2 regions of the Paenibacillus sp. NRS-1782 genome follow, and region 1 is predicted to be linked to the other one. Evidence: riboswitches for the same ligand, from Rfam matches in the RefSeq annotation. Region 1 holds a riboswitch; the other holds the start of a gene.

Region 1 (5,512 bases):
AGCGGATCAACGTTGTAACCGCGACTTTTCATTTCGTCCATGATGAGCTTATGGTAGCGGACGAGCAGCATGGGGTGATAGTCGAACACATAATTAACCGTAGCATGTCGCTTTCCCCACCCGTTCCCACGCAGTGCACAGCACTCGCGGTGTTGCCCCAGCAGTTGCGGCCGCGGCAGCTTGTCGATCAACTCTTCGTGCCAAAGCCTCATTGCTTCACAACCTTATCTGTAGCATTTTCTTCTCTAATGAATCAACCGATCAGCATACGGACACCTGTCAGGACAATACCGATCAGGAAGCCCGTAACCGCGCCGTTAATACGTATCCACTGCAAGTCCTGCCCCAGCTTGTCCTCCATCAGAGCAATCAGGGAATCGTTATCCATTTTATCTACATTTTCGCGTACCAGATTACCAATTCGACTATGGTTGGCTTCCACCAGCCCGGTAATGCCTGCCACAATTCTAGAATTGATCTTGTCCAGCAGCTCGGTATTCCCTCTCAAATCAGCCAGCATCCGATCCAGTAGCGGCAAAATATAGGTCGGCACATAGCTGCCGTCTTCCATATAGTCCAATAAGCGTACGCGCAGCTCTTCCATCTTATGAAGCACCGACGCATCGCCTTCCCAGGTTCCCACAAGGTTGTTTTTCCAGCTGTTCAAGCCTTCCTGAACCGTATCTTTCGTCGCCAGACGGGTCAGCTGTGTTTTCAGACCATCCAGCACGGCCCGACGGCGTGGATGTTCTTCCCTTTGCAGCTCCGCAACCTGATCCAGCAGGAAGTGGCGAATCATTTCACCCATGCGCTCTTCGTTCAGATAGCCAAGGAACGCATTCAGGGCAAATTGCATCAGCCCGCTCACTTGCAAACCGCTAATAGCCTGCATTCCCAAGGTACCCAGCGTGTAGCCCGTTTCCGGCTTCAAAAGCCAGGATTCAGCCTGCTCCAGCGAGTCATCCAGCGCGCGGCGGTCATAGCCCTTCTCACTGGTTTGACGGACAAGCGCCTCCAGCAGCGGTCCGGCGTCGAAATCTGTCACCTGCCGCTTGATCTCGGCCGCAATTACTGGGGCCAGCTCCGCAAGCGGAAGCGACCGGACCAGTCGTTTGGCGAGAACATCTATGGATGCGGCCGCTTCCGGCGTGCGCAAGCCCTTTTCCACACCATCCAGCATCAAATCGGCCAGCCGGATATCGGCAATTTTAGATGCGATACTGTCTTTATTAAGCAGGTTATTTTCCACCGTACTCACCAAGGTACTCGTTAGCTTGTCCCTGTTCTTGGGAAGAAGTGCTGTGTGTGGAATCGGAATGCCCAGCGGGTGACGGAACAATGCGGTGACGGCGAACCAGTCCGCCAGTCCTCCGACAAGCCCGGCCTCGAAAGCACCTGCTAACAACCGAGCCCAGCTATATTGCTGAAAAGGCAACATAGCTGCAAAGCCCGCTCCCAGAATAACGAGCGACCAAGCCGCTGCGGTTTTCGTATTTTTTGGTTTTCCCATCCTATTAATCCTCCAAACTGACTGTTGAGTAAGTGAAGCCCTATATCTGTATTACCCATCATATCATTGCCTGTATGAATTCCAAAGCTAACGGCACTCTATTTCCTATTATATTAGAACGCATCGAAGCAGAAAATCACGCAAATAAGATAATACACTTTTTGTGTTATTTTGTACTTTTATACTTTTATTTTCCATATGATTTGCATATATTTACAGTGCACTAATCAGCACAAAAAGAGTTCATATATCTCCCTCGTGCGTCTACATATTTGTGAACAAAATCACAACATTGGACCCAATCTCATTTTTTTCCATGATAAGCCTAATGAACTATTTCGCTAGAACAAAGACCCATTTTTTTCAAAACAAAAGGATATGCACGTTGGAAGGTGGAATGGGCATAGAATACCTTTAGCATCCTTTCCTGGATTTTATTCCAGAATTGAATTAAATCCATGGCATCTCCGAATTTTTTTCAACATAATTTAACTTTTTCATATGGATGAATGAGTTAAAAATATGGAGGAAACGAGGCTGTTTTCACCATAATAGTACACCTGATTTAGATTGGGAAATAATTCAAAATATTATTCGCTACATGCATTTATATGATGTGATAAAATAAACCGTATTAAGTAGGAAATCATGTGTAAACCACCATTTTGTTTGTTAAACAAACAGTGATTAGCTTGATAAATTTGCTCTTTTGTAAAGGAATTGGACATGACAACAGACCAAAAAAACAACGGGAATGGGACCCCTTGGAGCAGCGATCCAGTCGTCATTGCACGTACTCCCTCCGCTTTTGCCAAGCGATCCCTTTTTTATATACAGGAAATAGGTTATTTCAAAAAAACATCTGCTTATGCCATGGAACGGAAGGAACTCACCTCGTTTCTGCTCGTTTTTACGTTATCAGGACAAGGGGAATTACTGTACCGAGAGAAAAAATACATATTGAAGCCTCATGATATGTTTTTCGTTAATTGTGAGGAATTCGTACAGTACAGCAGTGCTGGTCATGAAGCTTGGGAGTTTATCAGTGTAAATGTGTACGGCAATCTGATCGACAATTTCTACGAACAATTTGCCAAGCACAACAAGCCTGTAATATCACTCAACGATCCAGTCACCATATTGGACAAGCTGCGTTCCCTCTTATGCGTACAATCTGACAGAACTCTCTCTGCTGAACTGTTGACATCCAGACTCATCAGTGAGTTGCTGACTTATATTTTGCAGCACCCCTACGATCATCCGTATGTAAATCAGGATACGATCACCGAGGTACGCAAGGTTCAGCAATATTTGGATCGATCCTACAGTGAACGAATTACGCTGGATTCGCTGGCAGACATGTTTGAGTTAAACAAATTCAATCTCGCTAAAAACTTCAAGAAACAGATTGGATTTTCTCCAATTGATTATCTCATTAATGTCCGCATCACAGCGGCTCAAGGCTGGCTTAAAACCAGTGACGAATCCATTGTGGATATCGCACGGTTTGTAGGGATTCCCAACACTAGCCATTTTATCAACCTGTTCAAGGAACATGTCGGAGAAACCCCACATTCCTTCCGCAAAAAATGGGGGAATCGAACCAAACTATAAACTCATCTATTAGATGACTTTGTCGAAAAACAGAGAAAATCTGAGATTGTGCTTGCCTAATCGGAAGTCCAACTGATAGAATGATAGATATAGACTGTTCAGGATAAATGGCAAACCTGTCGAAAGGCAGGGACGCAAAGCTACAGGGCCTTCTTTTTAAGATGGCAGCCAGCTACCGGTTGGAGAGGCTTTTTGTCGTGTCTTTTTTCCTGAAAAACTTTATACGATAATAGCAAACCTGTCGAAAGGCAGGGACGCAAAGCTATAGGGCCTTCTTTTTAAGATGGCAGCCTAGCCGCCGAAAGGAAGTTTTTCTATGAGGAAAATGTCATCTTTTTTAATTATTTTGGTTTTTTTGTTATCCATCCCCCTACATACGACAGCATTTGCTGCCGAAAGTCAGGCATGGCTGAATCAAAACAACGTAAACCACGGTATTGTTAGTATACGTTATCCTGTCAACTCCAATGTCAAAACCAAGATTGTAATTACCAAGGATGCGGAGAAATACTCTTATTATCTGAATTCGGGCAAGCCTGAAGAAGCATTTGCTCTTCAAATGGGCAATGGCAATTATAACATTCGTTTATTGGAACAGCTAACTGGCAACCAGTATAAAGTGATAGGTGAAGAAACGGTCCAGTTAAATTTGAATGACAGTAAAACCATATACCTCAATTCTATTCAAAATATTGACTGGAGCGATACGAATCAGGCGATTCGGAAAGCCAAGGAATTAACCAAGGGTGCAAAGACAGATGATGAAAAGGTGAAACGTATTTACGAGTATGTCATTAGTCATATTAAATACGATTCCAATCAGCCTTTCAACCTATCAACAGACTACCTTCCACAAATTGATCGTACAATAGTTTCGCAAAAAGACATTTGCTATGGATACGCTTCACTGTTCGCCGCCATGCTTCGAAGTGTGGATGTTCCAACGAAGCTGGTTATGGGTGAATCCTCCTATGTGAAAACTTACCACGCCTGGAATGAAGTCAATATCAACAATCAATGGGTTATCATTGACACTACAGTAGATGCTGCTCTAAAAAGCGGAAAACAGAAGTTTGCAATGGCCAAAGAACCCTCCAAATATACAAAAACAAAACAATATTAATTTTTTTTGTAGAAAGCCCTGATCACTGCGATCAGGGCTTTTTTCTATTATTGTTGAGAAATTGTTGAGATAAGGAAGGTATTGTATATCTAGTCAGTCATTTAAAAACTAAGTTTGTTGAATATACTATTTCCGGGACAAGAAAGAGGGGGGAGCCAAATCCGCCCGGGTACTTTCCATAATATTATGATGAATAGGAGACTTACTTAAGAGTATGAGAACAAAAATAAACGCAACGATCATTGTACTATTGCTTATTTTCCAAAGTTTTTTTAGTGCAGCGTTGGCTTACGCAGACACTTCAACCACGGCTGTACCAGAAAGCGCTATAAGCGATCCTGCGAATACAGTTATGGAAGATGTATACGGTATTCCAAACCCTGAACCGTTAGAGGCACCTCCCAGCATAGCCCCTATGATTCAGGCAGCGACCAACTCAGTTCAAGTAGACAATATTTTAACCAAGCTGATCTTGACGGATGAAACTGGCCGTATCATTGATGCTGTGGATAATCCTGGCGTCCGTGTGGACATTGGCGCGGCAGTCCAGCTAAGCTATGAATGGGAGATTCCGGACAATCAGTATAAAGAAGGTGATACCTTCACCTTTAACTTACCGGAACAATTTGAAATTTACACAGATATCTCGTCTCCGTTGATTTCAACAGATGGAGAGGTTGGTACCTTTACGGTAGATCGCCAAGGGAAAGTCATTATGACCTTTAACGATTACGTAGAGAATCATTCCAACGTAAGCGGAAAACTGCAAGTAAAAACCGAGTTCAGTAAGGAAGTTGCAAAAGGCAGTACAGAAGTCATTATTTCGACTCCAATTAAGATCGGGGTACAAACATCCATCGTCAACATCAAACCCGTGTCCGGTCCCCCAATAAGTAAACAAGGAAAGGCTAACGGCAAAAACAAGATTGACTGGGCCATTAATGTGAATACACAATTGGACACCGTAAAGAATGCGATCGTAACTGACCCGACTCCTCAAGGGCTGGAGCTGTTGCGAGACTCCTTCCAACTGTATAATCTGCAAGTCAATATTGACGGCTCGACGGTAGTTAAGGACCCAATCAGTGGGGACAAGTATACGCTCGAACCAGATCAGGCCGGTACGGGCTTTGTTATTCGTTTTAAAGACGAGAGCATCAGCCCAGCCTATCAGATTCAGTATTCTACAGATATTACAAGTGACGAGACCCGATTCTCCAACACAGCTACTTTTTCGGGAGACTCTATGAATGGTGTCTCTGCTA
Region 2 (5,512 bases), on a different contig from region 1:
TTCAGCATCTTCTTCTCCAGCCCGTTACTTGAACCGCCGAACGTTTTCAGATTTTGAACAAAGCTGCCTCCTCCCTCTTCGTTATACGATTCGCCATAGGCATGTCCATTGGTCAGGTCAGTGACATCCTCCAGCTGTTTACGTTGTGCCGGGTCCCGCTCCCATCCATCCGGATCGCCGCATTTGGGCGTACCTCCGGTTTGGTTTTTGCATGCCTTGGTTGAATATGTCGGCCAGTAGGCCCAACCCGGCGCAACCGTTTTGAGATGCGGCGCCAATTGCTTACCTTCCGTATTCAGCCATTTGGCGACGGCCAAATTGACCGCTTTTGAGCGGTTAAACAATCCAGGTTCATTATCTACTTCGTAATAATGCAGGTATGAACCATATTTTTTTACATAATCGCGCAATTTCTGCTTAGCCGTCTCCGGCAGGGAGCCGTCTTTTTGCAGCTTGATATCGCCTGTATACAAATACAAAGCTGACGATTGCATATTATACTGCTTCAATGTTTGGTAGTAATCTCCCACGTCTGTGCAGGCCTTGTTTACATTACTGGCACAAGTGACTCTCATGACATTGCCGCTATACGCAATTCCCAGCCATTTGAGAACATATGGTAAATGTTTAACTGCACCCTCATCATAATAAAATTCTTTATTATTGACATTCGTTCCGGTCAATATATATTTACCGTGTATCGGCTCGGTTGCAGGTGAAGCTAACGTCTCCAAGCTCAAGTCATCCCAAGTCCACCACACATTTTTATCTTCAACAGAGGAGCAGTATAGGCAGCGCGCTGTCTTTAGCTTGAGTACGTTAACACCGCTTTGCAATTGCTCTTTGGGGATATATAGCTCGTAATTGCTTTTGAAATTATATGCACTGCCTGTGCCGGCAACCCCGGCAATCTGGATGATACCGGACAGCTGATGATTTGAAAATACAGCCATCTGGGGAACGGCTTTGCCCGCATCCAAAATTCGTACACGGAATATCATCCCGTTGGGAGGAACCTGATCCAGCTTGTACTGGAGGGACAGTTCAGGATTCGTGGACGCATTTAATCCGGAAGGGATATCTCCACTGCTGAGCAATATCGGAGCCGTTGTACTCCCCGCTATGGACATCGCTGACGATGTTCCTTTAGCAGACGACTCGGTAGAGGCCACCGAAATATTGATATTGTCCTTACCGACCACACCTCTAAATTCTACTGAAGAGTCATCCCGCTGACCAAGCTTCCATACCGGACTCGCCGCCGCTACTTTAATCGTCTGAAGTTCTTCACTCTTGGGAGGCGTATGAATAAACCAGGCAATCAGCGCTATAGCTGCGACCCCTAGCAGCCCGGCCAATACCACTATATACTTTTGGGTCAACCATTTTTTCATCATTGTGCTCCACCCTCTCTCTCCTCAAAATTTTTGGCGGGGAAAGAGTATATATCAAGGAAGAAACAAAGCGTTGCCGGGAATTACCGCTTTCGCTTCATGCTGACTTTCCCACATCAGACGTGCCATTGCGTCGCCCTTTTCATCATAATATTCAACCTTCAAATCTGCCATTTTGCCTGCTTGCAAGGAAATGCTGCCCTTGCGTTCTGTCCAGCTTTGTTTGAACCAGCTATCAATAATCAGCTTGCCATCTACCCATACACGAATGCCATCATCGGATATCGTGGTAAACGTATAGGCCTCACTATATTGCGGCTTGATTTTGCCCGTCCAACGGACTGAGAACTGATCAGCCTCCACCTTTGGATCAGGCGTGGCGGCACGCCAGTTATAATCCAGCTTACTGTCTGTGCGAACCAAAACAGCAGTGCCATCCAGATTCATGTCGTTAAAATATTCGCCCCGCAGCCCGTTTGCGTAGACCATATCCGGAACGGAAGGCGGGACTGGTTTACTTACCACTGGCGGAGCTGGAGTCGAGCCATTTTGTCCCGTGTCCGGTACGGTTGGTAGCTCCGTGTCAGGTTTTTTCATCGCAGCCAGCCCTTTTTTCACATCATCCCGCGTCAAGCTTGTCGAATCATTCATATAATCATGAATCTGATCCGTCGTGTTATTTTCGGTCAGCATCTTGCCCCAGGTCATGGAATACACCCATTTAGGCTGAGCCTTCATCACCTCGGGACTGGGCACCTCACCATGTTCCCCAATGGCAATCGGTTTATTTCGTGCCAGTCCGAGCAATCCTTCGTAATGGCTTTGCTTAAAATCATGGTTGTAAATGTCTACAGCCAAAATATCCACTTTGTCATCCCCCGGATATTTCGGGGTATATGGAGCAGTGTACGAATTAGGCGCATTCGGACTCCATACCCACAGCAGATTGTTCAGCTGATGCGTATTTACAAAACGGTCATACATGATATTCCATAGCTGATTGCAATTGTTTTTGTTTCCCCACCAGAACCAGTCGCCGTTCATTTCGTGGTAAGGTCTCCATAATACTGGAACCCCCGCATCACGAAGCTGCTTTAACGATACAGCGACCTTATCCAGATCGGCAATGAGAAGATTATACTGCGCAGTACCCGGCGTCACATATTTATTGAACTCCGCCTGGCTTACTTTCGCCTGCACATTGGCCCAAGTCAGTGGTTTACCCGGCAACGGTTCATGATAAGTCATCGTAACCATGCCGCCAGCTCTACTCCAACGTATCGCGCTATCGACGACATTTTTACGTTGTGCTGCCTCCGTAGCGGCGGACTGGCCGGAGATGGCTCCCATCTCGTAGCCATGTACACCAGCATACGCCTTACTGATTTTTTGGACCTTGTTGCTTAATTCATCCGGACTTTCCAAATAATCATGTTGACCTGTGACCATCTTTTTTCCCGAGATGCTGATCAAATAGTTGTATAGTTCACGGGCCTCAGCAGAAGCGTCCGAATTAACAGGCTGTAGTGTGGCAGCATTCGCCACGGACAGAGATTCACCAAAACCGACGGGCAACAAAGAAAAAAGCATAACAACGGGGAGTACACTGCGTATCCATCGATTCACAGGGGTAAAATAGGGACTCACTCTCGCTCTTCCTTTCGGTAGCCAGGCTGCCATCCTCACGGAAGGCCCTTTAGCTTTGCGTACCTGCCTTTCAACAGGGCTGCGTTTATCGTGGAAGGAGTTTGGATTCCTTCTTACCCTAAGTATCGACTTTTTTTTACCAAAATTTAATAGGTCATGTTCATGAATTTACAGATTTTCGCGTATTTTCGACAGTTCGGGATAAAAACTTCATAAATGAGTCATTTTTCATCCTTCAGGAATGTTGCATGATGCTCATTTATGAAATAAACTGGTGACGGGAAATTTCATCCCAATCCATGCAAAAACGGACAATATCCTCTTCGATCAACTCAGAACCTGTCTGTACCTCGATCAATTCCACATCGGTCACGGCCAAAATGCTATGCTTCGTCCCTTCTGGAATGCGAACCACATCACCCGCCTTCACCTTATGCAGCTTTTCATTCAAAATAATTTCCGCTTCACCGCTAATAATGGTCCAAATTTCACTCCGTTTGAAATGAAGCTGGTAGCTGATATTTTTGCCTTGCAGCACACGGATTCGCTTGGTCAATACCTCGTTGCCCTCGTCATACTTTACATAATCCACTACCCGATAATGCCCCCAACGTCGCTCTTCGTACATTGGACGCTGATTATGAGCCTTGAGCACTTCCTTGATGCGCGGACTTTCCGCCTTATTGGTCACAAGGATGCCATCCGGGCTGACAGCTACGATCAGATCATTCGTTCCAATGATTGCCACGGGGATATCCAGTTCGTTGATAAGGCTTGTATTGACGCAATCCTCCGTTACTACGCCTCTGCCCACTTGCTGATGGGACATTTCTTCCGTTAAGGTGTTCCAGGTACCTAAATCCTTCCAGAATCCATCATACGGAAGAACAACGATGTCCTGCTCCTTCTCGACTACCTCATAGTCAAAGCTGATTTTTTCCAGAGAAGAATATTGCTTTTGCATTTCTTCATAGTTCAGCGGCAAACCTTTGGATGCCAAGATATCGAGCAAGTAACCCAATTGGAATGCAAAAACCCCGCAGTTCCATAGAGCATTGCGTTCCATCAGACGCTCCGCCTGCTCCCGGTCGGGTTTCTCTTGAAAATGGCTCACTTCGCGGTAGCCTGTGCTACCTTGTGTGGCATCATTTTTCGGTATAATGTAACCATATTTCTCAGAAGGATAGGAAGGGACAACTCCGATTAACGCAAGCTTGCCTTCACTCTCCTGAAGAGTATGTTCCAACTGGGCAACTGTAGCAAAGAAAGCATCCTCTACATAGGGATCTACCGGCAATATTGCAACGATTTCATCGGGGGAAACTCCAACAATGGAATATAGATAAGTCGCTGTCAGCGCAATGGCAGGAAACGTATCTCTTCGTTCCGGCTCAACAATGATGCGCGTATCCTGCCCAACCTGACTCTGAATCATTTCAACCTGCGCTCTCCCTGTTGCAATAAACGAGGATTCGGACAAGCCGTTATCCCCCAGTTGTCTCCACACCCGCTGCACCATAGATTCCGAATTCCCCTCCGGACTCTCCAGCACCTTCAAAAATTGTTTGGAACGGGAATCGTTGGACAAAGGCCATAATCTCTTACCGGAACCACCAGACAAAAGTACGAGCTTCATAACTCTCCACTTCCTCTCTAATTTGGGTAGGTGATCGGATGGAGCACGGTTGAGTAGCCCGCTACGGGATGGATTTGATCTTACGATCGCTGTTGGACCGGGATTCACTCGATTGTATAAAATCGTGTAAAGGTTTGAATCCCGTTCCAAAGGCGAGCGCTATCGCTTCTCCAGATTCAAATCCATCCCTGCGCTACTCAAAAATGCATCATGCCGATCATACCGTGTATTGCAAAAGGCACGACCGGACGATTCATGTCCGGTCAGCCTGTAAAGGTGCTCGCGCGCCCGGCGCATGGCGCTTTGATCCGAAGGAGCGGTATCACCGCGCCGCTCCTTCCGATACGCCCTTCCTACCTCCCCCCATGAGGTGGGAGGTTAAAAATCGTGACTCCACGGCGGAAAGCAGCGGAGCGGGCAGAATTGTTCTGAAGAAGCGTCAGCGTTTGCCTTTATCCCCGGATTTTAACCTTTGAATGTTTTATACAATCAAGAAAATCCGGGGGTAACAGCAATCGGAAGAACAATCTGCACGCGTAGCGCCTCCACCACCACCACAGTCACTCTTTTAAGCTTCCACCTTATCCCGATTCCACCCACTCATCCGCGGACGACCCACGGAATAGTATTCCAACCCCGAGCCTTGAATCTGCTCCTCCGTAAATACGTTACGACCGTCAATCAGGACTGGCTTGTGCAGAATGGAAGACAATTGTAAGAGATTGACGTTTTTGAACTCTTCCCAATCGGTCAGCAGGCAGACCGCGTCGCTTCCCTCGGCAGCTTGCTGCGGGGATGAGCACCATACAATATTCGGATGATCCACGCGCTCCTT

Evidence for each region. Region 1 has a riboswitch for cyclic di-GMP ahead of ACIFQM_RS16280 (transglutaminase domain-containing protein). Riboswitches for the same ligand answer to the same signal wherever they lie in the genome.
Region 2: another riboswitch for cyclic di-GMP. It lies ahead of ACIFQM_RS09405 (glycosyl hydrolase); the one in region 1 lies ahead of ACIFQM_RS16280 (transglutaminase domain-containing protein).

What each region holds. Positions count from the first base shown of each region.
Region 1 is NZ_JBITPH010000041.1:28,574-34,085, reverse strand. It holds gene ACIFQM_RS16295 (TIGR02328 family protein) at 1-212, opposite strand, end outside; gene ACIFQM_RS16290 (DUF445 domain-containing protein) at 254-1,510, opposite strand; gene ACIFQM_RS16285 (AraC family transcriptional regulator) at 2,237-3,124, shown strand; cyclic di-GMP riboswitch class I at 3,224-3,304, shown strand; cyclic di-GMP riboswitch class I at 3,346-3,427, shown strand; gene ACIFQM_RS16280 (transglutaminase domain-containing protein) at 3,441-4,247, shown strand; gene ACIFQM_RS16275 (collagen binding domain-containing protein) at 4,462-5,512, shown strand, end outside.
Region 2 is NZ_JBITPH010000021.1:78,098-83,609, reverse strand. It holds gene ACIFQM_RS09410 (hypothetical protein) at 1-1,397, opposite strand, end outside; gene ACIFQM_RS09405 (glycosyl hydrolase) at 1,449-3,074, opposite strand; cyclic di-GMP riboswitch class I at 3,055-3,135, opposite strand; gene ACIFQM_RS09400 (sugar phosphate nucleotidyltransferase) at 3,301-4,677, opposite strand; gene ACIFQM_RS09395 (hypothetical protein) at 4,752-5,153, shown strand; gene ACIFQM_RS09390 (UDP-glucose dehydrogenase family protein) at 5,246-5,512, opposite strand, start outside.